Regions from separate parts of the Neobacillus sp. C211 genome, predicted to be linked through region 3. Evidence: riboswitches for the same ligand, from Rfam matches in the RefSeq annotation. Region 3 holds a riboswitch; each other region holds the start of a gene.
What was found. A riboswitch is a leader RNA that binds a small molecule or an ion and turns the genes downstream of it on or off. The one in region 3 is predicted to bind S-adenosylmethionine.
Positions count from the first base shown of each region.

Region 1 (10,134 bases), on a different contig from region 3:
CAAGTAACCTATATTCAATTAAAACGTTAATTTGTTTAAGTAATTATATTACGAAAGTTATCGTATCATGGATAAAAAGGGGTGTCAATGAAAATAACTTCATATTCGGAAAAATAAGTTTTGGTAACTTTTATGCATTTACCTTTAATGAGATTACACCAGTAGCAGCCAAAATAGCTGATTCGAGATCTTCGATTAAATCCTCAACATTCTCGATACCGATTGAAAGGCGAATCAAATCCTCTGTTACACCTGCAGCTTTCAGGCCATCAGCATCTAATTGCTGATGGGTGGTGCTTGCTGGGTGAATAATTAAACTTTTTGCATCGCCAACGTTTGCCACATGCGCCCATAGAGTAATCGAATCGATTAATTTGGCTCCTGCTTCTTTACCGCCTTTAATCCCGAAGACAACCATGGAACCTGCACCTTTTGGCAAGTACTTTTTGGCTAATTCATAATCTGGGTGGGACGGGTGTCCTGGATAAGATACCCATTCCACAGCAGGATGATTAGTTAAATATTCCACCACTTCTTTAGTATTAGCCACATGCTCCTTCATTCGAACATGCAGTGTTTCAAGTCCAAGGATAAACTGGAAGGAATTTTGCGGACTTAATGCCGGTCCTAAGTCACGCAGCAATTGGACACGTGCTTTGATAATATAGGCGATCTCACCTAGGGCTTCTGCATAAACCAGGTCATGGTAGCTGGCATCTGGCGTTGTAAAACCAGGGAATCGCGGCGAATTCCAATCGAACTTCCCACCATCGACAATAACTCCACCTGTAGTTGTTCCATTTCCTAAGAGCCATTTGGTGGCAGAATGAATCACAATATCGGCACCATATTCAATTGGCCGGCACAGATATGGAGTGGCAAAGGTGTTATCAATAATTAATGGAACACCTGCTGCATGAGCAATATCGGCGACTTTTTCAATATCAAGTACACGAAGGCTTGGGTTACCAATCGTTTCAGCGAAAACAGCCTTTGTTTTGTCGGTAATAGCAGCACGGAAGTTTTCCGGATTTTCAGGGTCAACAAATTTCACTTTAATCCCGTATTTTGGAAGCGTCACTGCAAAAAGATTATATGTTCCTCCATAGAGATTTGATGCCGATACGATTTCATCGCCAGCTTCAGCAATATTTAAAATGGCGAGGGTAATCGCTGCCATACCGCTAGCAACTGCTAGGGCACCAACGCCGCCTTCCAATAATGCTACTCTTTCTTCAAAAACGGTAGTAGTAGGGTTGTGAATGCGTGTGTATATGTACCCAGGTTCCGCTAAGCTAAATAGGTTTGCCGCATGCTCTGTATTCTTAAATTGATAGGCGTTGTTTTGATAAATCGGAACGGCTCGAGCCCCCGTTACCGGATCCGGAGACAATCCACCATGAACACTCAATGTTTCAAAACGATACTTCTTTTGATTTTCACCCATACTACTTCCTCCTTTTTTGCAATGCAACAAACAAAACCCCCGCTTCATAGAAGAGGGGGACTCTCTCCTCATCTCTCAGAGCATCTCCGCTCTGCTGGATTTAGCACCGTGTGATTGTGTTATAAACCGGTTGCTGGGCTTCAAAGGGCCAGTCCCTCCGCCACTCTCGATAAGAATGTTTATTGAATTGTCTTTATTATTTGATTATTCACCTAAAACTTTACAGTAAGTTTAATTCCGAGTCAATAGCTCTGATTAGAAATTTGTTATTTTTGGTAAATTTTCCTGTGCCTTTGTCAAATAGAAGACAGATTCTAGTAATAATGTGCTGCGAATTGGAGCGGAAATACGTAATTGGCCGTTATGTTCAAGGGCCCTTAACCGTTCCTTCCCTTCAAGTAGTTGTTTCATTGCCTTAAGGTCACCGCGGATTTCGGATATCGTTCGTGTCACTTCGCTATCATGAAGTATGAAAATTTCTCCATTCTTTATGATAATCTGAATGGCTTTTTGTTCACAAACCAAATTCACTCGCAAATCGATATGTTCTAGTAACGGCAGAACATGCCTTTGCTGTTTGATTGCTAATTGAAAGTTTTTCAGCATCTCTATCATAATCCACCACTCCGGTCTGCTCTCTTATATTAAATATACAGGAACGGGGCATGAAATCCTCTTTAAAGTGGTCGACAATTAACAACCTTTTGGAGGTGATTTACGGAGATTTCCTGAGAAATATGTCGGATGGAGAGAATTTTTTGAAAAGTGTTGAGAATTATTCAAACATTACTGCTGATTAAAGGGCAGCATTTTGTAAAATGAAGTTAGATTCGAAATCGAAAGGATGTGGATTATGAGTTTTAAAGACCTTAATGAATATCGAATCCCTATTGAGGCTTATGTAGTTTTTATCAACCCCCATTTTACTTGTTATAAAGCCCCACTCAATGAACTCATTATCTATCCAAATCAGCTCCCTCGCTTTATGCACAATTTAAATAAGAGACCGTCAACATTAAATGGTATGCACAAAAGGCTAGCTAATGCGTTTTGTCCGTAAGAGACCATGTTGCGGACTGTTCCCTCTCTTCTCGGGTAGGATTTTACTTAAGAGGCTTGAGTACACCTAAAAAGCAGATGCAAGCGCGCATCTGCTTAGGATAAATGCTGTTTTATTTTTTCAAGCAAAAATGGAACTGATTGAAAAGCGTAGAGGGTTTCTTTTATCTTGCCGGCTTCAACAAATAATAGGCAAGGGACACTTTCAATTGCTAAATCCCTAGCAAGGTCTGGGTAGAAATTTAAATTCATTTTTCCCATATCTAACTCTACTAGTTGCTCAATGACCTGCAGCATTTTTGAAGCTACCTGACAGGTACCGCACATGGGTGTATAAAAATAGACTAACCCGGTCGCCTTTTTTTCAAGAAAGGCAGATAAATCTGTTCGATTCCATTCGTTCATATATCTTTTAACCCATTTCTAAAAATTCAGTATGAACATCGATATTCGCCCCTATTAGAACGGTTGCCAAATGGTGCACTGGCGCAGTTGCCACCTCACGATACATCCGGTCAATATACAAATGTTCCGCTTTCGGAAATTCTCGTTTTAACTGTTTGCGAAGCTTTTCACCTGAGGAGTCGGCATCCACAAGAATATAGACATCCTTATCCTCAAGAAATTCAATTAGTTCATCTAATTTTGTGATACTGATTGTACCATTGGTACAAATAATTTCTACTGGTTCCTTAACAATTCTTTTGACCTTATTTTTATCTGATTTTCCTTCGACAATAAGAACTTTGTCAACATACGAATCATTCATCATCCATCACCTGTATTAGAAGTTGTTTATGTTAACATATTCTAAAATATTGATTACGTGTGTATTCTTCTGCCTATGTTAACTTTATCATTATTGTCATTTTAAAAATAGTGTTTTGACTCAGAATTCACGTGAAATTTACCTAGTTAACACCAACCTCCATCATCACAATCTGTATATTTTGCATTAGGGTTTTCTGTTGTCGTGACATGTTGATAGATTTTTTGCTGATCCACTTCAAAATGATGCTCTAATTCTACTTGCATGTGATCTGAAAGCTTCATTTTTCCAATCGGTGTATTATCAAGAAACAGTTCCATTTCCCCATTTTTCATTTTGCCAATCACTCGATCAGTAACATCGACTCTTTGCTGTTTTAACGTCATTCTCCCACCCTCTTCAATATATTTATTATAAGGTCCCCTAAAATAGTAGAAGAAAAAGTGGGAAATTAAGAGAAAAAGCACCTTGACAAGGTGCTTTTTCGGGATTAATTAATCTTCTTTAATCATTTCTTCATATTGTTCAGCAGTCATGAGCTTGTCTAGTTCGCTGCTGTCTGATAATTCAATGACAATCATCCATGCTTTTTCATATGGAGATTCGTTGACAAACTCAGGGCTATCACTTAAATCTTCATTTACTTCAACGACTTTACCACTAACTGGAGCGTAAAGCTCAGAAACGGTTTTTACAGATTCAACACTTCCAAATGGTTCGTCAGCAGATATCTCATCGCCAACTTCTGGAAGTTCAACGAAAACGATATCTCCTAATTCATGCTGTGCAAAATCAGTAATCCCAACACGCACTTTTTCCCCTTCAACCTTTACCCATTCATGTTCTTCTGAATACCGTAATTCTTTTGGTGTACTCATCTTAAAAAACCTCCATTTATTTTTTTAAAATCTATCATCGAAATAAATCGATTCCCATTAGTAATGAAGGAAGAGCAGGCTTACAGCCACATTTTTTCATACTCTTCTTCTTTAAAGCCCACGGTGACATTTTCACCATCAGTTAAAATCGGCCGTTTGATTAACATGCCATCGGAAGCCAGTAATTCTAGCAGTTCTTCATCAGTTGCAGACTTCATTTTATCCTTTATACCTAATTCACGATATTTCATACCGCTTGTGTTAAAGAATTTCTTTAATTCCAGTCCGCTTTTTTGATAAAATTCCTGCAATTCCTCACGACTTGGAGGATGTTCAACAATATGTACTTCTTCATAGGAAAGCTGATGGGCATCCAGCCATTTCTTCGCGTTTCGACAAGTGCCGCATTTCGGATACCAGTAAAACGTCAGAGACATCAATATCACCGCCTTTTCCTATAAAATATCAATGACTTATTAGTGTCAATTGAATATTATCATACCGTTTTTCAAAATCCTAATGCAAAAAATATGTTCTACTTACAAAAAATTCGACTAATTTTTCAAAATTCCTTCCTTTTCTAATATAAAAATTTAAGCCCCCTTCCTAATAGAAAGGGAGCCTGATTTAATTAAACAAGATAGCGTTCAGCCTTAATTATGATATCAGCAGCTTCACGTTTTTTCACAATGACATTAATTGGAGTATGACGTGTAAATTTACGAAGCGAGGACAACATCATACGCAAGGTATCGCCTTGTTCAACAGCCACTAATGTTTCTTTGGCAATCGCCTCAAGCTCATTGAAGGCTTCTTGGCAGTAAATTTGTGTATAAAGAAGTTTCTGCTTGTTCTTATCTAAACCAGTTTTTGCAATCGCCTTTTCAGTACGTAACACAACGGACTCCATTGCATACACGTTAGAAATAAGATCCGCGATATTTGCTAAAACTTCCTGCTCTTTTTCAAGTGCCTTGCCATATTTTTGCGTGGCTAAACCAGCTGCTAAAAGGGCAATCTTTTTTGCATTTCTTACAAGATATTTTTCCTGTGCAAGTGGCTCATCACCAGGTTCTTCTGGTGTTAACATCATTAATTCCTCTTGAAGGGCCACTGCCTTTTGGAATAATGGGAGCTCTCCCTTGAACGCTTTTTTCAATAAGGTGCCTGGCACTAGCAGGCGGTTAATTTCATTTGTTCCTTCAAAAATACGCTGAATACGTGCATCACGATATGCTCTTTCAATTGGATACTCCTGCATAAATCCGTATCCACCATGAATTTGTACACCTTCATCCGTTACATAGGCTAATACTTCACTTGCAAAGAATTTATTCAATGAACACTCAATCGCATATTCGGCAATTGAATTTGCCACTAATTTAATATCCTTTTCTTCTTCAGTTGAAAGTTTGCCTTGGTTTTCTTCGTACAGACCTATGGTACGATAAACAGAGCTTTCTGCCGCGTAAATCTTAGAGGCCAGGGTTCCGAATTTTTCTTTGGTTAAATTGAATTGTGAAATTGGTGTTTTAAATTGTTGACGCCCATTTGCATATTTAACAGTCAATTCAAAGGCCTTCTTGGAACCACCCACACTGCCAACTGCAAGCTTGTAACGCCCGATATTTAAGATGTTAAAGGCAATCACATGACCTTTACCAATTTCACCTAATAAATTTTCGACAGGAACGGGAACATCTTCTAAAATAAGCGTCCGAGTGGAAGAACTCTTAATTCCCATTTTCTTTTCCTCTGCACCAGTTGAAACTCCAGCGAAATCCCGATCAACAATGAATGCAGTGAATTGCTCGCCATTAATTTTTGCATATACTACAAATACATCAGCAAAACCGGCATTGGTAATCCATTGCTTTTCCCCGTTTAGAATATAATGAGTACCTGCAGCATTTAATTTAGCCGTTGCTCTGGCACCAAGGGCATCAGAACCAGAACCCGGTTCAGTTAAGGCATAAGCGGCCAGCTTTTCACCTGATGCAAGGGCAGGTAAATATCTGCGTTTTTGGTCCTCGTTCCCGAATAACACGATTGGCAGGGAACCAATTCCCACGTGTGCCCCGTGAGAAAGAGAGAAACCACCGCCTCCAGCCATTTTTTCGGTAAGTAGCGATGAGGTAATCTTATCTAGGGCTAAGCCTTCATATTCCTCCGGTACGTCAACTGCTAACAACCCAAGTTCACCGGCTTTTTTAAGGAGCTTCACCGTCCGGTCAAACTCATGGTTTTCTAAATGTTCAAGCTGTGGAACCACTTCTTTTTCAACAAAATCTTCTGCTGTTTTCGCAATCATCAAATGCTCTTCGGTAAAATCCTCCGGTGTAAATAGTTGCTCATAAGAAATATCTTCAATTAAAAAGCTTCCGCCTTTAATGATTTTTTCTGTTTGGTTTGCCATTATTTATTCCTCCTAATCTTTGATTAGTGGGGGCAGATAGCCGCCCCCTTGTAAAAGGTATATGTTGCAGTTTGCTTGGGACAGCCCAAAATGGATTAAAGTAATTCAAATACGCCCGCTGCACCCATTCCGCCGCCAATACACATGGTTACTACACCAAATTGTTCTTTCCTGCGTTTTAATTCGTGAATGAGTGAGAGCGTTAATTTTGCTCCTGTACATCCAAGCGGATGTCCTAAGGCAATGGCGCCTCCATTTACGTTAACAATTTCATCATTTAGACCTAATTCACGAATAACTTGGAGGGATTGGGAAGCAAAGGCTTCATTCAATTCAAATAAGTTAATATCCGATAACTCTAGACCTGCAAGTTTAACCGCTTTTGGAATCGCAACAACCGGTCCAACACCCATAATTTCAGGCGGGACACCGCCAACAGCAAAGGATCTGAATTTTGCCAATGGCTTAAGACCAAGTGCCTCTGCCTTTTCACGGTCCATGACAAGCAAGACGGCAGCCCCGTCACTTGTCTGTGAGGCATTACCAGCCGTTACCGAACCTGTCACGGAGAAAGCCGGGCGGAGTTTACCTAATGTCTGCAAATTTGTATCTGGGCGAACGCCTTCATCCTGTGAAAATTGAATTGTTTTTTCAACAAGCTTATTGTCATTACCGACCGTCCGAATCGTCACATCGACTGGAACAATTTCATCGAAGAATTTCCCTTCGGTAATCGCTTTTGCGGCACGCTGATGGCTTCTTACCGCAAAAGCATCTTGATCCTCGCGGGAAATTCCATATTTCATCGCCACTTGCTCGGCCGTGTGACCCATTCCCATATAATATTGAGGAGCCGTTTCTGCTAGTTTGATATTTGGACGGACGACATGCCCCATCATGGGGATCATACTCATGGATTCAGCACCGCCAGCGATAGCTGTATCGGTGTGGCCAAGCATGATTCCCTGTGCGGCATAAGCAATTGCTTGCAATCCTGAAGAACAGAAACGATTCACTGTGATGGCAGGTACAGTGTATGGAAGTCCTGCTAAAGCTCCAATATTACGAGCCATGTTGTTGCCTTGTTCCGCTTCAGGCATTGCACATCCAATGATTAAATCATCAATATTCCCTTCATAATTTCCAGCACGCCTTAATGTTTCCTTTACCACCAATGCTCCCAAATCATCAGGGCGAACATGGGCGAGCGTACCTTTCTTCGCTTTACCTACCGGGGTCCTTGCTCCGGCAACGATTACCGCTTCTCTCATGTAAGTTCCCTCACTTTCTGTTAAATTAGAAAAATACGAATCTATTTTGGGGTCTATCCTCTCGTTCTTAACGATCTAAGCGAAACCTTTTATAAGAGGGGGTCAGCCCCCTTTTTTTAAAATTAGTTTCTTAATGGTTTACCCTTCACAAGCATATGCTGCATGCGCTGCTGGGATTTTGGCTCCGAAATAAGGCTTAAGAAAGCTTCTCTTTCAAGATCCAATAAATATTGCTCATCAACTTCTGTCCCAAATGGCACTTTTCCGCCTGCAATCACATAGGCAATTTTCTTGGCAATTTTCAGATCATGCTCTGAAATATACCCAGATAAACGCATCGCTTCGGCACCAAGTAACAGGGTCGCATAGCCAGTTTCACCAACGACCGGCACCTTTCTGCGTACTTTCGGCTTATAGCCTTGTTCGTGTAAGGCTAACACTGCTTGCTTCGCATCATAAAGTAGATGATCATTATTAAAGCTGATTCCATCAGAAGAATCCAAGAAATTATTTTCACGTGCTTCTTCAGCGGAAGTGGAAACTTTTGCGGTGGCAATCGTTTCAAACACTTTATTTGCGACATTTTGCAGGTCAAATGGTACACCGTTTGGAAGGTTTTCTAAGTGCTTCATATAAAGCTCTTTGTTTCCGCCGCCGCCTGGAAGTAAGCCGACACCGACTTCAACAAGACCCATATACGTTTCGGCTGAAGCTTGAATGTGCGCAGCCGGCAGGCACACCTCAGCACCACCGCCAAGTGTCATTCCAAACGGGGCAGCGACGACTGGCTTAGGGCTGTATTTCACTTTCAGCAAGGCACTATGAAGGTGACGGACAATCATATCCAACTCATAAATATTGTCATCCTGGACTTCCATGAGCATCATCGCTAGGTTTGCTCCGACACAGAAGTTCTTTCCTTGGTTCCCGATGACTAGCCCCTTATAGTTCTTCTCAACTTCTTCCACGGCAAAGTTAATCATTTGAACAATATCAAGACCAATGGCATTGTTAGGTGAATGGAACTCTAATAGAGCTACGCCATCACCGATATCAATCAGACTTGCCCCGCTATTCTTTTTAATAACACCTTTTTGTTTCTTAATCTTTTTCAGGTCGAGTGCCTTCGGATTAAGTTCAACCAATCGATATTGGCCGTTATCATAGAAGAACAACTCGCCATTTTCTTCTAAATAGAAGGATGAATGTCCCTTTTCTAACATTTCCGTTACCCAGGCTGGAACTTCAAGACCGGCTTCCTTCATTTTTTGAACGGATTTTTCCACACCAATCGCATCCCATGTTTCGAATGGGCCTGTTTCCCAGCCAAAGCCCCATTTCATTGCGCGGTCGATGGAAACGATATTATCAGCAATCTCGCCTAATAGCTGAGCAGAGTATACAAGCGACTGTGCCATTGTATTCCATAAGAATTGTCCGGCCCGATCATTGGCATATACAAGCGCTTTCAATTTATTCGCTGTCCCTTTTTCCTGCTTGCTAAGTTCAACCGCAGGTGTCGATAACTTTTTACGTGGACCATATTCTAATGTGTTTGGATCCAATTCAAGAATCTCTTTCCCTTTTTTCAAAAAGAAGCCTTGACCTGATTTGCTTCCAAGCCATCCTTTTTCAACCATTGCTTTCAAAAAGGCCGGGATTTCGAAAACTTCCTTTTCTTTGCCTTCGACTTTTTCATAGACGTTATTAGCCACATGATAGAATGTGTCCAATCCAACCACGTCTAGGGTTCGAAAGGTTGCACTCTTTGCACGGCCAATGAGTGGCCCAGTGATGGAGTCTACTTCGCCGACACTTAAGCCCGCCTTCAGCATTTCCTGAATAGTTACGAGCAGACCGTAAGTCCCGATCCGGTTAGCGATAAAGTTTGGTGTATCCTTGGCGACAACCACACCTTTTCCTAAGACATCCTCACCGAAAGTTTTCATGAATGAAATTACTTCTGGAGCCGTATATTGAGTAGGAATCACTTCAAGTAATTTCAAATAGCGCGGCGGGTTAAAGAAGTGAGTGCCAAGGAAATGCTTTTGGAACTCTTCGGAACGGCCTTCAATCATTGCTTCTACAGAAATTCCAGATGTATTGGAACTGATAATGCTGCCTGGTTTTCGGTATTGCTCGACCTTTTCAAATACCTGTTTCTTGACATTGAGGTTTTCAACAACCACCTCAATGACCCAGTCCACATCTTTCAATTTGACTAAATCATCTTCCAGGTTACCTGCTTCAATCAGTGCCAAATTCTTTTTCACCGCTAATGGCGCAGGTTTTTG
Region 1 is NZ_JBPXRO010000002.1:225,565-235,698, reverse strand. Features, by position in the region: gene ACSU6B_RS02955 (O-acetylhomoserine aminocarboxypropyltransferase/cysteine synthase family protein) at 131-1,447, opposite strand; SAM riboswitch class I at 1,513-1,623, opposite strand; gene ACSU6B_RS02950 (SCP2 sterol-binding domain-containing protein) at 1,703-2,062, opposite strand; gene ACSU6B_RS02945 (thioredoxin family protein) at 2,603-2,911, opposite strand; gene ACSU6B_RS02940 (toprim domain-containing protein) at 2,919-3,275, opposite strand; gene ACSU6B_RS02935 (YusG family protein) at 3,422-3,661, opposite strand; gene gcvH (glycine cleavage system protein GcvH) at 3,770-4,153, opposite strand; gene ACSU6B_RS02925 (arsenate reductase family protein) at 4,234-4,590, opposite strand; gene ACSU6B_RS02920 (acyl-CoA dehydrogenase family protein) at 4,785-6,569, opposite strand; gene ACSU6B_RS02915 (acetyl-CoA C-acetyltransferase) at 6,665-7,840, opposite strand; gene ACSU6B_RS02910 (3-hydroxyacyl-CoA dehydrogenase/enoyl-CoA hydratase family protein) at 7,963-10,134, opposite strand, start outside.
Region 1: it holds a riboswitch for S-adenosylmethionine, as region 3 does, so the genes downstream of both, ACSU6B_RS02955 (O-acetylhomoserine aminocarboxypropyltransferase/cysteine synthase family protein) here and ACSU6B_RS11670 (sugar ABC transporter substrate-binding protein) in region 3, are expected to answer to the same signal.

Region 2 (10,134 bases), on a different contig from region 3:
ACCAATTCCATGTAATAACCGAATGAAAAGAAAACCAATGATTGTTTTTGGAAAAAAGTATAAGAGGGAGGCGCCTGAGAAAATTATCAGTGCGGCAAGCAGCACCTTTTTATGACCAGCTTTTTCAAGCCATTGACCAGCCAGAGGACGGGAGATAATCGCAGAAAATAAAAAGACCGTTGTCATCAATCCCGCTTTTGATGCATTGCTATGGAACTCCTGTATCGCATAAATAGGAAGTGTGACGAGTAAAACATAAAAGGTTAAAAATAGAAAGAAGTTACTTAAAGAAATACTTATAAAACTTTTCGTCCATAATTTAGGTTTATTCATATGATCCGCTCCTTTTATAAAAGCTGTTGCAACCAGCTTTTTTGCAAATTTAAAAGCTCTTCCTGTGATGTTTCTGGAAAATGCTTCAATATTAACTGATTCGTTTCAAAGACTCTTCTTTCCCATTCGGGGAACATCTTTAACGCCACATCTGTTAATTGAATCAGTTTCTCACGTTTGTCTTTACCGGGGGCCTGAATTACGTATCCTTGCTTAACAAGCCGTTGAATGGTACGGGTCATTGGAGGTGCCTCAACAAATAAGTAATCACAAAGTTCTTTTTGGCTTAAATAGCCTTTGGTTTTTAAAACAAAAATGACAGACCATTGTGACCCGTATAACCCTAATGGTTTTAATGCTTCATTGAGTGTATTGGTAAGATGGCGTGATAGCTGATGCAGCGTATGGAATAATTCATGGCTATTCATTTATGTAGGTCACCTCAAAAATTACTAATTAGTTACCTAGGTAACTATAGTGGATTTGTTGGAATATGTCAAGAAAGGTTCACAGATTTAAGGCTGTAAATCCGGTTCGCGGAATTAAATACCAAGTTCGCGGAATTATGTTTTGGTTTGGCGGAATCCCAAACAAGTTTGGCGGAATTCAATCCGCTTTTGGCGGAATAACGACAAGAGGTGCTCACGGAAAAAGAAAAATTCCGCGGAATGACGAACTTCCGCGGAATCTCATATAAAATCCTTATCTTAACACATTAAAATATCTAGCTTCCGGATGGGCAAATACGATGGCAGAAACAGATGCTTCTGGCTCCATCATACAGCCATCTGTTAATTGGATGCCGATCTCCTCCGGTTGAATCAACTTAAACAGCTTCTTTTGATCTTCTAGTTCTGGACACGCTGGGTAGCCAAACGAGAAACGTTGTCCTTGATATTTAGCGGAAAACCTGTCTTGCATTGTAAAATCCAGTGGATCTGGGAAGCCCCAACGGTCACGCATTTGGCGGTGAATTAATTCAGCGAAGCCTTCCGCCGTTTCAAGTGCCATTGATTGAAGTGCATGGCACTCCAAAAAGCGTCCTTCCGCTTTAAATTGTTCTGCCTTTTCACGAATTCCTCTACCAGCCGTGACGGTGAAGAAGCCGACATAGTCCTTTTCACCGCTATCAACTGACTTTAGAAAATCAGCTAAGCAAAGACCTGGTGCTGATTCCTGACGTGGGAAGTCGAAGGTTTCCAAAATTTGATCAGGATTTTCCGGATGATAAATAATGACCTTATTCCCATCGGAATGCGCTGGGAAAAATTGGTAAACAGCGGCAGGCGTAATCCAATTGTTTGCACTAGCATTTGCTAGTAATTGATCCACCACTTCTTTTACCTTAACAGCCTTTTCATCCTTCTCAGCTAGTAACTTCGCGATTTTCCCTTTTACACCGAGATGGTGGCCAATCAACATTTGCATATTGATATATGGTTCGATATGAGAAAGTGAATACGATTTAAGGATATGTCGCTTTGTATCCATTGGCGTAAATACAGGAGCCTTTGTCGATACCGCTGGCTTCGGTTTTACGGCAACGGAAACAGTGGATGGACGTTCATACTCTCTCGGCACATTTAAAGAGGCTAGCTTTTCATTTTTCTCAAGCATTAATTTCTGAACTTCCTCTTCCGAATTCAATTGATTCGCAAGGGCTAAACCATTCATTGCATCCTTTGCATAAAGGACAAGGCCGTCATATTCTTTGGCAATCTTCGTATCTGTGAATTTCCGAGAAAGTGCCGCACCGCCAACGAGGATAGGTACAGCAATACCGGAATCCTTCATATCCTGTGCTGTTAACACCATTTGCTGCGCAGATTTCACCAGCAAACCCGATAAACCAACCATGTCTGGTTTTTCTCTAAGAATGGCTTGAACCAAGTCAGTTGGATTCACCTTAATCCCAAGGTCGATTACTTCATAGCCATTATTGCTGAGAATAATATCGACGAGGTTTTTACCGATATCATGCACATCGCCTTTTACGGTAGCTAAAATGATTTTCCCTTTTGTAGCAGACACATCGCCTTTTTCCATATGAGGTTCTAAATGCGAAACGGCTGCTTTCATTACTTCAGCACTCTGGAGCACCTCAGCAACGATGAGCTGGTTGTCGTTAAAGAGTCGGCCAACCTCTTTCATCCCGTCCATTAATGGTCCATTAATAATATCAAGCGGGGCAGGATACGTTTCAAGCGCTAGGTCTAGATCCGGCAGCAAGCCTTCTTTTGTACCTTCAACCACATAATAGGCGAGTCTCTCTTCTAAGGTCATATTTGGAACGGTTGTTTTCGGTTCTTTCTTTTTGCCGCGGTAAAATTCAGTGAATGTAGCGAGCGACTCATCTGTTGTATCAAACAAGAGGGCCTCTGCTAATTGAACTTCTTCTTTTGAAATAGATGCAAACCGTTCTAGTTTTTCTGTATTAACAATAGCATAATCAAGTCCAGCCTGGGTGCAGTGATAAAGGAAGACAGAGTTTAGAATTTCTCTACCGACAGGAGGGAGCCCGAAGGAGACATTACTAATTCCAAGAATCGTTTGTACTTCCGGGAGTTGCTCCTTGATTAACCGGATGCCTTCTACTGTAGCCTTGGCGGAACCAATATATTGTTCATCACCTGTACCAACTGGAAAAACGAGCGGATCAAAAATGAGATCCTGCGGCTTCAGATGATATTTGTTCACTAATAAATCATGTGACCTTTTGGCAATTTTTAGCTTTTGCTGCGCAGTTACTCCCATACCTTCCTCATCAATGGTGCCTACAACGACAGCAGCACCATAGCGATGGATTAATGGGACAACTGCTTCAAATCGTTCTTCACCATCTTCAAGGTTAATCGAATTGATAATTGCTTTTCCTTGTGAATATTTAAGTGCTCTCTCGATGACCTTTTCGTCGGTTGAATCAATCACAAGGGGAGCCTTTACTTTCTTGACGACTTCTTTAATGAAGTTTTCCATATCAACCATTTCTTCACGATCAGGGTCGGCGAGGCAAAGATCAATTACATGCGCGCCGCCTTTGACTTGGGCTCGTGCAATCTCTGACGCTTCCTCAAATTTCCCTTCGGTGATTAACCGTTTGAATTTGCGAGAGCCAATGACATTGGTCCGTTCACCGACCATAATCGGTCTTAACGTCGGATCGTCATAGATGAATGGCTCGATACCCGAAACCATATGAACAGTAGATGTTTTGACTTCCCTTGGTTGATATTGTTTCATTGCCTCGGCAATAGCCTTAATGTGGTCTGGCGTGGTACCACAGCAGCCGCCAACAATATTAAGCCAGCCATGGGCGGCAAAATCAGACAGCTTTTTGGCTAAAGTCTCTGGTGTTTCATGATAATGACCTTCTTCATCAGGCAAACCTGCATTTGGATAACAGCTGACTGCCGTCGACGCCAGATTTGCTAATGAGCGGACATGGTCCTGCATGAATTCTGGCCCTGTTGCACAGTTAAGTCCCACAGCAACGGGATTCATATGTTCAACGGAAATAAAAAACGATTCAATTGACTGCCCTGCGAGCGTTGTACCCATTGGCTCGATCGTCCCTGAAATAAACAGCGGCAGAGTTTTACCGGTTTTTTCAAACGCTCTTTCAATCCCAACAAATCCTGCTTTTACATTCAGCATATCTTGACTTGTTTCTAGGAGGAGTAAATCCACACCGCCATCAATTAAGCCGATTGCTTGTTCTTCATAGGATGCTGCAAGTTCATCGAAGGTCGTGCCGCCTGTTACACTTAATGTTTTTGTGGTCGGGCCCATCGAGCCTGCCACATAGCGCGGCCATTCATCGGTTGTAAGTTTGTAGGCTTCTTTAACGGCAAGAAAGGCAGCGATTTTATTAATCTCATAGGCTTTAAACCCTAAATCATATTCATCCAGAACAAGGCTGGTCGCCCCAAATGTATTGGTTTCAATAATATCTGCCCCAGCCTCTAGGTATTCACGATGAATATTGGCAATGACAGAGGGGGCGGTTAACACTAGGTTTTCGTTACAGCCTTCATACTGCTCGCCGCCAAAATCTTCCGCTGTAAGATTTGCTTCCTGGATCATGGTACCCATTGCCCCGTCCATCACGAGGATTCGTTTTTTGAGTTGTTCAGTAAATGGTGTTTTCGGCATAGGTGCTCCTCCTCAATTCACTAGCACGCTGACGGGTATATAACGCCAATTCAGCAGTTAATTCATAGCGTAAAAATGGTGTAATTAAATAAATACCGTTAAATAAATCTAAAGCTGTATCAATTAGTGACTTGGTAATGGCAATTCCTTCTTTAGCAGCTTGAATCGGATCATCACCCAACTGGGCCATCCGGGTGCGGATAGAATCCGCAATTTTGATTCCAGGTACTTCATTATGAAGGAACTCAGCGTTTTTACTGCTAGTAAGCGGCATTAAGCCAATGTAGATTGGTGCATCAAGTTGTTTTGTATGTTCATAGACTTCGAGTAATTTTTCCTCTGAAAAAACCGGTTGGGAGATAAAGTAATCTGCCCCATAATGAACTTTTTTTTCAAGTCTCTTCACGGCTTTTTCCAGTGAGCGGACATTGGGATTAAAGGCTGCCGCAATGCTAAAGTCTGTCTTTTGTCCCAGATCTTTCCCTGAAAAAGACAATCCTTCATTCAACTGCTTAATCATTTGAATAAGTTCAAAGGAGGAGACATCGTAAACAGATGATGCACCTGGAAAATCGCCAACTCTTGCAGGATCACCGGTAATAGCAAGAACATCATTCATCCCAAGCGTATGCAGACCCATTAAATGCGATTGCAAGCCGATAATATTGCGGTCACGGCACGCAATATGAATGAGCGGACGCATTCCTAATTCCTGTTTCACTAAATAGCCCAGCGATTCGTTGGAAATTCGGACCGTTGCTAGTGAATTATCAGCTAAGGTAATCGAATCGATTCCCGCTTCTTTTAAGGCTTTAGCTCCTTGGAAAAACTTTGTTGTATCTAGTTTTCTAGGTGGATCTAATTCAACGATAACCGATGGTCTCTCTTTCACGAGTTCCTGCAGGGGAGTAAACTCCCTTTTTGGCGCAAGAGATTCAACGATTATCTTCTTTGGCTCTAATTTTACTACTTTTTCAGTAATTGGAACACTATTCTTTAGTTCAGAAGCATATGCTTTGATATGTTCAGGTGTGGTACCACAGCAGCCCCCAAGCAACCGAATCCCTTGATTTCGGAACGCTTTAGCTGAGTTCCGAAAATAATCTGGATCCCCTTCATAATGAAACTTTCCGTCTGTATAAGTTGGAAGGCTGGCATTTGGATAGGCAGAAAGATAGGCATGCTTCGGAATTTCAATCTGTTCAAGTGCTAGCAGCATATGATGGGGGCCTAGTCGGCAATTAAGACCAACGACATCCGCCCCAAGTCCTTCAAGTCTTTTTAAGGCGTCATTTACTGGCGTCCGATCCTGTAAAAATCCAGGCTCCTGAAGGGAAACTTGTGCAATAATCGGAATCTTCGTTTCCTTCCTCGCAATGGTTAGAATGGTTTCAAGTTCTTCTAGGTCGTAAAAGGTTTCAAGTAATATTCCATCCACCCCTTCGAGAAGGAGGCAATAAAGCTGTTCACGAAAGCTTCGTTTTATTTCTTCTATTGTAATAGAGTTCGTTTTAATCCCGCGGTTTCCACCCATTGTTCCAAGCACATAAGCGTTATTTTGAGCTGCCTGTTTGGCGTGACGGACTGCGGCACTATTAATCTCTTTAACTGAATCTTCTAATCCATAGCGCTGCAATTTTAAATAGTTAGCAGCATAGGAATTGGTTTGGATGACATCCGCTCCGGCGTCAATGTATGCCTGATGGATATTTTGGATTTGTTCCGGCTGAGATAAATTCAACTCCTCAGAGCATGAATCGACTCCGTAGGAATAAAGCAGAGTACCCATCGCTCCGTCAGCTATTAAAATTTGATTTTTTAATTTTTCTAAAAGACTCATGATGTTTCTCCTCGTTGAAAGACCAACTGACTTTGTTCAACCTGCTTAAATGCCTGTGAAAAATCCTTCATTAAATCATCAGGATTTTCAAGTCCGACCGATAAGCGAACAAGACTATTTGTAATCCCGCGCTTCTCTCGCTCTTCCTGAGGCATGGCTGCATGGGACATTTTTGCTGGATAGGATAGAATCGATTCTACCGCTCCGAGACTGACAGCAAATACAGGAATTTTTACATTGGCAAGAAAGGTGCGAAGTGCATCTTCATTAGCCAATTCAAACGATAAGACCGCTCCTGGACCAGCTGCTTGCGCTTTTTGAATTTGATATTGTGGGTGAGTTTCCAACCCTGGGTAATGAACCTTTTCAACAAGCGGATGCGCATCTAAAAATTCAGCTAGTTTAATAGCCGATTTTTGTGATTGTTCTAGTCGGACGTGCAGCGTTTTGATCCCTCTTAAAACGAGCCATGCATCTTGAACACCTAAGATCGCCCCAAACCCATTTTGCAAAAAGCCTAATCTTTTCGCCAAGTCTTCGTCCTTGACGACAGCAAGTCCGGCAACGACATCACTATGGCCCGATAAAAATTTCGTCGCACTATGGAGCACGACATCGGCTCCTAACTCCAATGGCCGTTGGTGGGAAGGGGTAAGGAAGGTGTTATCGACAAATGTTAACGCGCCCGTTTCCTTAGCTAAATTGCTAATTGCCTTAATGTCAGTCACTTTCATTAATGGATTCGATGGTGTTTCCACATAAAATGCTTTTGTATTTGCCTGAATGGCTTGTTTTACTTCATCTAAATTCGTCATATCGACGAAGGTATGTTCAATTCCGAGCCGCGTGAGGACCTCTGTGACCATCCGAAATGTACCGCCGTAGACATCTTCCGTAATGACAATATGATCACCTGCAGATAGCAGGAGAAATGCCGTGGAAATGGCGGCCATGCCGGATGCAAAGGCAAAGCCTTTTAACCCGCCTTCAAGTTCAGCAATGACATCTTCAAGTGCTTCCCTTGTCGGATTTAAACTGCGGCCATAATCGTACTTGCCAAACTGATCGAAATCAGATTGGTGAAAAGTGGATGCATGCTGTATGGGTACACTAACCGCTCCTGTTGTAGGATCAATTTTGTGCTTATTATGAAGGAGCCTGGTTTCAAATGTGTATTCTTCGTGTGCCATTATGCAATCACTCCTTCTTGAACATGGGCAAAAGCTTTTTCCAAATCTTGAATTATATCTTGTGAATCCTCAAGTCCAACGGAGAAACGCAATAAACGATTGCAGACGCCGGATTGAATTCGGATTTCTTCAGGAATATCCGCATGGGTTTGCGTTGCTGGATAAGTGATAAAGCTTTCCGTTCCACCTAAACTTTCCGCAAAGCTGATTAGATTTAAGCCTTGTAAAAATGGATTAACCCAAGCTTCATCTTTAATTCTGAAAGATACCATTCCACCGCGTCCCGGGTAAAGGACATCAGTAACTGCATCATGCCCCGAAAGAAATTCAACGATATTCCTTGCATTTTTTTCATGTCTTTCCATGCGAAGGGACAATGTTTTCATACCACGCATTAGTAACCAAGAATCAAACGGGCTCAGTACCGCTCCGGCACCGTTATGATGAAAGGCTAATGCTTCACAAAGCTCTTTCCCCTTTGCGACGACAAGACCGGCAAGGACATCATTATGTCCTCCTAGGTATTTCGTTGCACTGTGGATGACAATGTCCGCGCCAAGGGTAATCGGCTGTTGTAATAATGGAGTATAGAAAGTGTTGTCCACTATTAATAATAATCCGTGCTGTTTTGCAATTTTTGAAACAGCGGCAATATCGGATTCCTGCATAAGTGGATTGGTTGGTGTCTCAAGGAAGATAGCCTTTGTTTGAGGCGTAATTTTCTTTTCAATCTCTTCCGGACAACAGGTATTGACATACTGACTATTCAAGCCCCATTTTTTATAACCTTTTTCTAATAAGCGGTATGTACCGCCATATAAATCTTCACTAACCAACCATTCATCACCAGCTTCAAATAAAGAGAGAATGGTTAAAATCGCTGCCATCCCTGAACTGCAGGCAAATCCTTGATCACCGCATTCTAAATCAGCAATTGTTTTTTCTAAGAGCTGGCGCGTAGGATTTCCGGTTCGGGTATAGTCAAACCCAGTTGATTGGCCAATTCCCTCGTGGCGGAAGGCCGTTGAAAAGTATACAGGCGGATTTACGGTTCCAGTTGCTGTTTCACTCCGATTTCCAATTTGGGCAAGTTTCGTATCAATTTTGTACATAATGCACTCTCCTTGTTTTATAAAAATAAAAAAAGTCTTCTATAAGAAGAAGACTTTTGTCGGCACGACCACAATGTCATTCTTCTTATCTTGCAAATTAGCAGCTAATTTGCAGGACTTAGCACCTTTTCAATGAATGAAGCCATTGATGGTTGCTGAGGCGTCGTAGGGCCATTCCCTCAACCTCTCTTGATAAGAATCAAATATTTAGACTATTTATAAAATTTACTACAACTTAGCGGTGGTGTCAATTTATTTTATTAAAAATGAGTTAATAGTTAAGTGTTGTTCGTAATAAAGCACTTACCAAAAGTATTAGGTGATTGCCCTTGTTCTTTACAAAGAACAAAATGTTTACTATAATGATATTTAAGAGAGGAGTGAAATTTATTTTAGGAGGCCTATTATGTTAGGAAAAAAAATTCAAAAATTAAGGAAAGAGAAAAACCTTACCTTATCTCAATTAGCTGAGAAAACATCTATCTCAAAATCTTACTTAAGTCAAATCGAAAGAAATATCCAGAGTAACCCTTCAATTGAAATTTTGGGTAAAATAGCCAAAATACTAGATGTAGACATACAAACACTTTTAAGCCAAGATACCACAAAATCTGATACAAATGATAATGGCAAGGGGAATGTAAAAAATTGGAATATCTTTATAGATATTGCACTAGAATCCGGATTGATAAATGAGAAAGACTTAATTGAGTTAAGAAACGCCCTACAAAAAGGCAAAAAATAGTTATAACAATTAGACAAAATATATAGAGGTGAAAATATGAAGGTCCTTGTAACTGGTGGGTATGGCTTTATAGGTTCCTTTGTTGCTGAAAGATTTTTTAAGGAAGGTGATGAAGTCTACATTATTGATAACCTTTCTACAGGAAATAAGGATAATGTGAAGTTCAAACATAAATTTTATCAATTAAACGTAGAAGACCAAACGTGTGAGGGTGTATTCCAATCTAATCGATTTGATGTAGTTATTCATCTGGCAGCACAAGTAAATGTCGGAACATCAATGGTGAACCCATACCTAGATTCACAATCAAACATCCTAGGGTTGACAAATATACTTCAATTATCAACCAAATATGGAGTGGAAAAGGTAGTATTTGCTTCTTCAGCAGCCGTTTATGGTCTTAATGGTGATATTCCATTGAAAGAAGATGCTTTATGTGATCCTCTATCACTATACGGAATCAATAAATGGGTAGGGGAACTATACTGCAAAAAGTGGACTGAAATGTTTGGTGTTGATACACTTTGTTACCGCTTTTCAAATGTTTTTGGTCCTAAGCAAGGAACAGTCGGTGAAGGTGGAGTCATTTCCATTTTTATTAATAATGTTTTAGAAGGGCAGCCACTGCAGGTTTTTGGTGACGGAGAGCAAACTAGGGACTTTATATATGTAGAAGATGTTGCATATGCCATTTATCGCGGCGTTGAATATGATCTCAAAGGGGTTTATAATTTATCAACTAATACAGAGACAAGTGTGAAC
Region 2 is NZ_JBPXRO010000002.1:298,399-308,532, forward strand. Features, by position in the region: gene ACSU6B_RS03335 (MFS transporter) at 1-333, opposite strand, end outside; gene ACSU6B_RS03340 (MarR family winged helix-turn-helix transcriptional regulator) at 348-761, opposite strand; gene ACSU6B_RS03345 (hypothetical protein) at 827-1,030, shown strand; gene metH (methionine synthase) at 1,036-4,485, opposite strand; gene ACSU6B_RS03355 (bifunctional homocysteine S-methyltransferase/methylenetetrahydrofolate reductase) at 4,463-6,325, opposite strand; gene metC (cystathionine beta-lyase) at 6,322-7,515, opposite strand; gene ACSU6B_RS03365 (methionine biosynthesis PLP-dependent protein) at 7,515-8,627, opposite strand; SAM riboswitch class I at 8,710-8,826, opposite strand; gene ACSU6B_RS03370 (helix-turn-helix domain-containing protein) at 9,034-9,372, shown strand; gene ACSU6B_RS03375 (NAD-dependent epimerase/dehydratase family protein) at 9,409-10,134, shown strand, end outside.
Region 2: it holds a riboswitch for S-adenosylmethionine, as region 3 does, so the genes downstream of both, ACSU6B_RS03365 (methionine biosynthesis PLP-dependent protein) here and ACSU6B_RS11670 (sugar ABC transporter substrate-binding protein) in region 3, are expected to answer to the same signal.

Region 3 (10,134 bases):
TAATTTCTGATGTCAAAACCCTTGAAGCGAGCACAATCCCGCCAATGGAGGCAAACAGAGCCGAAAGCAAATACGCTGCCACTTTATATTTATTAACTGCGATACCTGATAGTCTCGCCGCTTCTTTGTTACCACCGATCACATACATATATCGACCATGCTTTGTATAGTTCAAAAAGATATGCACGAGGATCACGGTCACAGCCATAATGATAATAATCCACGGCACTTCTCCGATTTTTGCAAAAAAAGGACTGATCAGACCCGATGCCATCGAGCCATCAGGCATAACCATGTTTTGTGAAACAGTGGCCCCTTTTGTATACGTCAATGCTGTCCCTTGAATAATAAACATCGTAGCGAGTGTCATCAGCATATCTGGAATTCTCATTTTCACAATCATGAATGAGTTTAATGCACCTACTACTAATGATGCAGCAATCGCAGAAATGACCGCCACCAATGTGTTTTGTGAAAACCAAACAAACATCGAAATGACAATGGCGTTTGATAAGGAAGCGACCGATCCCACCGATAAATCAAAACCATCGACAGACAATGAAATCGTAATACCGATGGCGATAATCGTTACAATGGAGATCGAACGTAAGATATTGATGATATTACTGCCCTGAATAAAAGTAGGATTAGCCACTGAAAAAATAATAATAAGTGCAAGAATCGTAATAATCGTCCCATATTTATATAAAAAGCGAAATAACTCAAAGACTTTTTTTGCCGGGGCTTCCTGATTCTTTGCTGCAATATTTGCCTCCATTTTACCTGCCCCCTGTTGAATAAAATAATAGTTCTTCTTCGTTCGTTTCTCTCGTTTCAATTTCCTTTACGGACCTGCCGTCGTATAAAACATAGACTCGATCAGTAATCCCAATAATCTCCGAAAGCTCTGAAGAAGCATAAATAATCGCTTTACCCCGGTTCGCTAGTTCAGCGATTAACTCAAAGATATCCTTCTTTGCGCCAACATCGACGCCTTTGGTTGGTTCGTCAAAAATATATACATCTGCTTCAGCTACGAGCCACTTTCCGATTGCGACCTTTTGCTGATTCCCTCCGGAAAGATTCTGTACCTTGGTATCTTCTGAAGGTGTTTTAATTCCGAGGCGATGGATCAACTGCTTTGCCGTTTCTTTTTCTTTTTTTCGATCTAAAAAGCTTAATCTCTTTGAAAATTCACCTAAATTAGCAGCTGTTAAATTGGTTTCTACTGATTCAAGAACTAGGATTCCTTCCTTCCTCCGTTCTTCTGGAACTAAAGCAATTCCCTTTTTAACCGCTTGATAGGGACTCTTTAATTTTAGTTTATTGCCATGAAGAAAGATGTCTCCCCCCGTTAATTTCTCAGAGCCAAATAACGCCTTACACAATTCTGTTTTTCCAGCACCAACAAGCCCGGCAATTCCAATGATTTCTCCTGCTTTAACATGAATATGTAAATCTTTAATCTTCCCTCTATCTGAAAGTCCTTTTACCTCAAGGACCGTGCTTCCAATAGACGTATTCTTCTCTGGGAACTGTTCCTCTAATCTTTGACCCAGCATATGCTCCACCACTTTGTTGATGGTCGTATTAGTAACTGCCTCTTTTGCAACAAGTTCACCGTTTCTCATCACAGTTACTTCATCACAGACTCCAAAAATTTCTGGCAGGCGATGGGAAATAAAGATAACACCTACATTTTGCTTTTTTAAATCACGGACAATCCGGAATAGTTCCGTCGTTTCAGTATGACTCAATGGTGCTGTCGGCTCGTCTAAAATAAGAAACTTACATTGATTTGAAACAGCCCTAGCGATTAAGATCATTTGTTTTTCCGCTAACGTTAACTCACTTACTAGCTTCTTCGTCGGAAGCATAATGTTCATACTTGATAGTATTTCATCCGCTCTTTGATGAAGGTTTTTCCATTTCATCCATTGCTTTTTCCCCATGTTATGGACTGTATCGAGGAGCATAATATTTTCGGCGACGGTTAAATACGGAATGAGAGCCGTATCTACTTCTTGATAAACGATTTGTATTCCTGCGTCCTGTGCATTTTTCGGAGAACGAATCCTCAGGTTTTTCTCATCTAAGCTTATTTCACCGGTATAGTGGTCATAAGCACCCGCGAGAACCTTCATTAACGTTGATTTCCCTGCCCCATTTGCCCCAATCAAAGCTTGAATTTCTCCCGTTTTCATCGAAAAGTCGACCTGATTCAATGCCTTCACACCAGGAAACTCTATTGAGATGTTTTTCATCTCCAATGTTGATCTCATCAAAATCATCCCCCGTAAGCAAACACTCTCTTCATCTATTGAAAAAGAGAGTGTCTAGTTGTATACCGACTATTCTTTATAATGCTTCTTTAACGTCTTTATCCACTCTTCCTCAAATGCCGTCGATTGACCCCAGCCTGGGATAATTTTTGCCAGATTAACCATGTTTACAGGCTCTTTTGCTTTGAGAAGATTTTCTTGTGAAACAAGTGAAGCATCTAAATCAAAAGTCTGTGGTGTTTCTTCACCTGCAAGCTTTTTCGCAAGTATTCTCATATCAACAGCACCGATAAGTTTCGGATCGACAGCTGCTGTGTATTTCCAAGCGCTGCCTTTTCTTTGAATTTCTTGCAGATCCGCATTGGAAACATCGATTCCATAAATCTTCACTTCTTCACGTCCCGCTTCTTTCAAAGCTCGTGCTGCACCGATTGCAAAAGCATCCCAAGTAGCAAATATGGCATCCAGTTTGCCCTTTGGATATTTATTTAACATGGCTGCAACTGCGTTTTGTGTTTGTACACTTGTATCTGCCGCAGCCACACCAAAGCGTTCCACTTCTTTAATTTCAGGATTTTTTGAAAGGACTTCTTGATAAACCTTATTACGTCTAACCATTGCAGGGAAACCGTCGACCCATAGGTAGGCAATATTTGCTTTACCCTTTGTATTCTTTACTAGTTGATCAAGGGCTAAAGTTGCTAAGGCTTCATCATCCTGTGAAGTAAGCGTTACTCCATCAAGCTTCGCAATATTTGGATTGGAGTCAAATGTAACTACACTTTTTCCTTTTTCAACTATCTTTTTTACATCATTAACAGTCGCATCATCGTCACCATGAGAGATGATAAATCCATCATAATCCTGGTCTAATGCCTGATTAATCGCATCATGGAACTTAGCTGTATCACCATTTGCGGTAAACACGTCCACTTGAAAACCTAAGGCTTCTCCCTCTTCTTTTGCACCTGCTAAGAATTGGGCAGTATGATCATCACCGCCAATTTTACGGATAACCTTGATTTTTAACGGATCACCACTTGTAAACTTTTCAGATACACCTTCAAGTGAAACCTTTTTATGAGCGCTTGCTTGTTTTTTTTCTCCCTCAGAAGCACAGCCTGTGAGTAAGAGTGTTGCTGCTAACGCTGATACGAGTGTACTTTTAAAGATATTTCTTTTCATGATTAAAGCTCCCCCTTTTAGATTCTTATCAATACTCCATTACTCCGATTGGAAAGGTTTGTTTTTATATAAAAATAAAAAACCTCTCCAGAAAAGAGAGGTTTCATCACAAATTAAGGGACTACTCCTCTCTTATCTTTCAAAACAATAAATTGTTTTGCAGGATTTAGCACCAATTCCAAACGGAACGGTTGCTGGGCGTCATCGGGCCAGTCCCTCTGCCACTCTTGATAAGAGAACGTATTATTCATTTAAAGTAATAAATTAGATTTTAGTCTCCTATTAACAAGTTGTCAATAGTGTTTTGAATATTTCTAATATAGTTATTATTCCTACGCCTCAAAGCTTTTGAATATAAGTGCTGAAAAATATGAAGCGTTACAGCTATAGAAATAAATCCTGAAATGAAGAAAGGCTAACCATTTAATATATAGGCTAGCCTTCTTTTTCAAATTTAATTTCCATGAAGCATGTACATTTTTTAGAGCTGGTTTTTACTCCATTAATTCTGCTGGTAATTCGATCCGCTCTACTTTATTCACGATAAAGATATAAGATAATGCTCCAATGATCAAGACTGCTCCAATAAAGAATAATGCAGCACTGAAGGAATGCGTAGTACTTAAAATATATCCAACTACAATAGGGATTACGATACCAGCCAAGTTACCTGATGTATTAAATATTCCACCGCTTAGTCCAATGATTTCTTTTGGAGACATATCGCCAACAAGCGTCCATGTTGCACCTGCCATCCCTTTGGCGAAAAAGGCTACCGACATGATAAGCATGATGAGTGCTGCTGATGAAGTATAGTTAGCGAGAACAATAATACTTGAAAACAAGAATCCGATTATTATTGGTGTTTTACGTGCTACACCAAGTGACTTTCCACGCTTTAACAACCAGTCGGATATATATCCACCGACAATTCCACCTAAAAAGGCACCTGCATACGGGAGTGAAGCCATAAAGCCAACCTTGAGCATGGACATATGTTTTTCTTGCACAAGGTAGGTAGGGAACCAAGTCAAGAAGAACCAAACAATGGTATTGAGGCAAAACTGTGCAATATAGATTCCAATCATTTGTCGGTTGGTCAAAAGTAGTTTTGCATGAGCCCACCTGATTTTTATCGGTTTATCCCCTGCATTCGCCAAGCCGCCACCTTCCAGAATATAGTCAATTTCAGCTTGATTTGCTTTTGGGTGTTTTTTCGGTTCGTGAATATGTTTAAACCAAAAGAATGACGCTACAATTCCGGCCAATCCAGCAACATAAAAAATCATATGCCATCCAAATTTCTGTAAAAGAAATGCGAGTATAGGGGTAAACAAAGCAAGTCCAAAATATTGGGCAGAATTATAGACCGAGACGGCCCTGCCACGTTCATTTTGAGGAAACCACATGGCAGTTAACCTGCTATTCCCGGGAAACGAAGGAGCTTCTGCTATCCCGACGATAAATCTTAAGATGAATAACATCAGAAAACCACTAGTCCATCCTTGAAAAAAGGTAAACAGTGACCATACGAACAACCCAACCCCATAAACAACACGTGCTCCAAATCGATCGAGCATCCAGCCGCCCGGGATTTGCAAAAAGGCATAGGCCCAGTTGAATGCTGAGAAAGCTATACCCAATGAAACCGCATCCAGTTGTAGCTCTTTGGACATCACAGGTGCAGCTACACTTAGTGCTGAACGGTCAATATAATTGATTGCGGTCGTAATGAATAAAATGGTCAAAATCACATAACGTGTATTGGTTTTTTTCGTAAATGCCTTTAATTCTTTCATGTTAACACTCATAAAGTTCCCCCCTATTTAAAAGATGTCCATTCAAACGTATTGTTGGTCAATATCTTAGTCGCATCTTGTTGCAAGTATAATCCAATTAGATGATTGCTATAAGAAATACATGATAAAGCTTTCATTAACCTCCTTCCATTATTGATGATGTGTGTGATTTTCAGTTGAAAACCCTTACACCAATTATCAATTAATGTATACATTGATGTCAATATCCTATTTTCAGATTATTAGTTATTTTATATAAAAAATTGTATTTTGTCATAAATTCAACAAATTTAAAGGGTTTTATCTTCCTTTATATCTTGTGTAATGGTAACTATAATATTTCCATTAAATTTTCATTGACATTAATGTATACGTTGATAAATAATAAATATAGAAGATCTTCCCACAAACACTTAACTATACGGTTGGGAAAAAAGAATAAAAAGGAGAGTTATTATTATGAGTATTGTTATGGAAAAAACGCAACAAATAACAAAGATGACTGATCTAATGGCAAAGTTTGTATCCCTTGTCAGCTATAAACTTCCTGATGATGTGGAAAATAAACTGAAAGAACTTAGTGAAGGGGAAAATAATCCTCTTGCAAAAATCATTTACAAAACTATGTTTGATAACCAAAAACTAGCTTTTGAGTTAAAGAGACCTTCATGCCAGGATACAGGTGTTCTTCAATTTTTTGTAAAGTGTGGACAGAACTTCCCATTAATTGGGCAATTGGATAGAATTCTAAGAGAAAGTGTATATAAATCAACCAAAGAAACCCCTTTGCGTCACAATTCGGTAGAGACATTCGATGAATACAATACAGGAAAGAATATCGGAAATGGTACTCCTAGTATCTTCTGGGAAATTGAAGAAGACAGTGACAAAGTGGAAATTTATACTTATATGGCAGGAGGCGGATGTACCCTTCCTGGAGTTTCAACTGTTCTTATGCCTGGTGAAGGCTATGAAGGCGTTGTAAAGTTTGTCCTTGACCGTATGACAAGTTATGGACTCAACGCATGTCCTCCTCTATTAGTAGGTGTTGGAGTCGGTACTTCTGTTGAAACAGCCGCTTTAAATTCAAAATTAGCGCTTATGAGACCTGTTGGAAGTCAAAATGAAAATGAAAACGCTGCAAAAATGGAAAAGCTTCTTGAGGATGGTATCAATGCTATTGGCCTCGGACCTCAGGGACTTAAGGGATCTAAGTCAGTCATGGGTGTAAATGTTGTGAATACAGCAAGGCATCCTTCTACTATTGGGGTTGCGGTTAATACAGGATGCTGGTCCCATAGAAGAGGGAAGATTACCTTTGACAGTAATTTAAACTATGAAATTAATACTCACGAGGGGGCAACACTATGAGTAAGAAAGTATTAACCACACCTATAAAAGATGAAGATCTTAAGGATATAAGAATAGGAGATATTATCTACCTAACTGGTACATTAGTTACTTGCAGGGATGTTGCGCACAGAAGACTCATTGAGGAAAAAATTCCATTACCTGTTGATTTAAATGGTAAAGCCATTTTCCACGCGGGTCCCATTGTTAGAGACCATGGAAATGAAGAGTACGAGATTATTTCTATAGGTCCAACAACCAGTATGAGAATGGAAAAGTTTGAAAAGGAATTTATCGAAGAAACAGGTGTTAAACTCATTGTTGGAAAAGGCGGGATGGGAAAAAACACTGAAGAAGGATGCAAGACTCATAAAGCGCTGCATCTTGTCTTTCCAGCCGGAAATGCGGTTTATGCCGCAACAAAGGTGGAGCAGATTAAGGAAGTCCATTGGAAAGACCTTGGAATGCCTGAATCTCTTTGGGTATGCGAAGTAAATGAATTTGGTCCACTCATTGTTTCCATTGACGCAGACGGAAATAACATCTTTGAAGAAAATAAAGTGGAGTTCAATAAAAAGAAGGACGAACAATTTGAATTAATTAGTAAGCAAGTACGATTCATCAAGTAAATAGTCTATAAAAGGTACCCTTGTGGATATGACAAACAAAGGCTTTTAACCTATAAATGGAGCTGGTCTGGTGTGGTAATGCAGGTACTTCAAAGATCTCAAACAATTGTTCGTTATCAAAATAATAACGATAAAATATATTACGGAATTGTTGAAAATGATGAAATTTTACAATTAACCAGTAATTTTACTGAAATTCAAAACAATGAACTAAAATTTGATGGTGTAAAAGTTAAATATAATGATGTGAAAATTTTAGAGCCCGTTTCCCCCTCAAAAGTGATCAATTTCGGCTGGACATACGCTGCACATGCCAAAGAAACTGGGGGAAAGGCAAATCTCAAAGAACCATTTTTGTTTTTAAAACCTGCTTCTTCCTTGATTCCAAATCAAGGGGAAATCATTCTTCCTTCCAGTGATTTAACCAAGCAAGTAGAAATGGAAGGGGAAGTGGCACTTGTTATTGGTAAACGCGGAAAAAATATAAAAGAAGACGAGGCATTGGATTATGTTTTTGGCTGCACTGTATTTAATGATGTGACTGCGAGAGATCTAACAAAAGCCGATCCCCAGTTTACACGCGGAAAGGGTTTTGACACTTTTGGACCATTGGGTCCGTGCATCGTGACTGGTATAGACCCAACTAATTTAAGAATAGTTACTTCTTTGAACGGCAAAGTAGTACAAGATGGTAACACTAATCAGATGTCACTATCGATTCCTTTCCTAATCAGTTGGATTTCAAAGGTTATGACACTGGAGCCAGGTGATGTTTTAGCTACTGGTTCACCTGCTGGTAGTTGTCCAATGAAATCAGGAGACGTCGTATCTGTTGAAGTAGAGAATATCGGTAAGCTAGTCAATTATGTTAAATAGAAGAATTAAAATTTATAAAAAAGGCTGTAGAGGATTTCTTGAAATCTCTTCAGCCTTTTTTATTTTTTAAAATTGTATTTTTAACTAGGGAGAGATTACCTATATTGTGACTACCTAAATGGATGATATTGACATAGTGCGTATAGCCTCTAAAATTTCATTACGAGATCTATATCGATGGGATTGTAGCATCATACGAGCTGCTTCCGGTTCACCTGTTCGCATAATAGTAACGATGGCTTTGTGATCCATTATGGAGGGTGTTGGTTTAGGTCGAAGCTTAATCGTATATAATCGGGCACGATATAGTTGATCAGTTTGACTATCCATAATCCCTCTTAGACGCGGATTTTGAGCTAAATCAACAATGGTTTGGTGAAATTGCTCATCAAGGTCCGTCCATAACAGTAGATCGCCTAATTCTAATGCTTTTTCTTGTTCATCCACCAAATAATCAAGTTGGTCTAATTCTGCAGATGTGGCACGCTTAGTAGCAAGGCTACACGCAATGCCGTCAAGCCCTTCGACAACTTCATAAATTTGTTGTAAATCATCTGCTACAATTGGTGCCACAACAAACCCACGACGAGGTATGAGTCGTACCCATCCCTCCATCTCTAAACGCACGAGCGCTTCACGGACAGGCGTTCTGCTCATACCCAAGATATCAGCCATTTCCCTTTCTAATACGGTTTGTCCGGGAGGAAGTTGAAGATCTCGTATGGCATGTCGAGTAGCTAGATAAGCACGTTGTGGCAACCGTGATTCTCCATTTTTATCTAAACTGGATAAAAATGATTGAATGCTTTGAGAAAGAGAAGATTGATCTAATTCTTTCGAATTAACATCTTCCAATTTAAGTTCATCCGGAGTATTCATTGTATAAACACACTTCCCCAAAATTTGTTATAATAACTTTTTAAAATGAATGCTGTTTTAGCTAAAATTATGATAAAAGCTTCCATTTAAAAATAATAACAGAAATACAATATTAAACTCAATTATAGAGTGATAAAGGCAATAACCTTATTTAGTATTCTCAGCATTAACACGACAATTTAGAATGGTCCAATAAGAAAAGCACTTTAAATGTGATGTCATTTAAAGTGCTTTTACTTTATAACTTAATTCTGTTTTCTTGCTTAGTAAAGTCCATTTCTTGATAATAACTGTTCTTAACTAGTATATTGGGTCCAAGGCATTTAACCGCCGGGCAATGACAGCTTAATTCTTTTGCCAAGGCTGACGACTGCCAGGTTTCATATGCATGTAACAGATTTGTAGTCTGGATATTTCCTAGGGATGGTGTATCACCGAAATCAGTAACAATAATATCTCCGTTAAAAATATTTACATTCAGTCGCGAACGTCCATCAGGGTCATTTCTGACGGTGACATTTTTACTTTTATACATGCTTTTAAGGAGAGATAAATCCTCCTGTTCACTGCTGCACGCATAAAATGGGAGCGTGCCAAACAGCATCCACACATTTTCATCTCTGACATCTAGTAAGTGATGGATCGCTTCTCTTATTTCATTAAGTGATAAGGTTTCGAGATTGCTAGCAAAATCACTTGGGTACATTGGGTGTATTTCATGTCGCTGACAAAGCATTTCATCAACAATTTGACGGTGAATTTTTTCTAAATACGGTAGTGTCCGCTTGTTTAACATCGTTTCAGCAGATACCATCACTCCTGCTTTTACCAGTTCACGGCTATTATCTATCATTCTTTTAAAATATTGTTCCCGTTGTTCATATTCCGGCTTCCGTTCCATTCTGGCAAAACCACCCTCGACAAAATCATCGACGGTCCCCCAGTTATGCGAGATATGTAAGACATCTAAAAAAGGGACGATTAATTCATAACGATCTAATTCAAGGGTTAAATTGGAATTAATCTGCGTCCGTACACCGCGCTCATGGGCATATTTTAAAATCGGTACAACATAATTTTTTACCGAGGATAAGGATAACATCGGTTCTCCACCGGTAATGCTAAGTGATCGAA
Region 3 is NZ_JBPXRO010000010.1:111,615-121,748, forward strand. Features, by position in the region: gene ACSU6B_RS11660 (ABC transporter permease) at 1-778, opposite strand, end outside; gene ACSU6B_RS11665 (sugar ABC transporter ATP-binding protein) at 780-2,282, opposite strand; gene ACSU6B_RS11670 (sugar ABC transporter substrate-binding protein) at 2,352-3,467, opposite strand; SAM riboswitch class I at 3,597-3,704, opposite strand; gene ACSU6B_RS11675 (MFS transporter) at 3,962-5,278, opposite strand; gene ttdA (L(+)-tartrate dehydratase subunit alpha) at 5,726-6,637, shown strand; gene ttdB (L(+)-tartrate dehydratase subunit beta) at 6,634-7,245, shown strand; gene ACSU6B_RS11690 (fumarylacetoacetate hydrolase family protein) at 7,324-8,121, shown strand; gene ACSU6B_RS11695 (GntR family transcriptional regulator) at 8,236-8,880, opposite strand; gene yfkAB (radical SAM/CxCxxxxC motif protein YfkAB) at 9,239-10,134, opposite strand, start outside.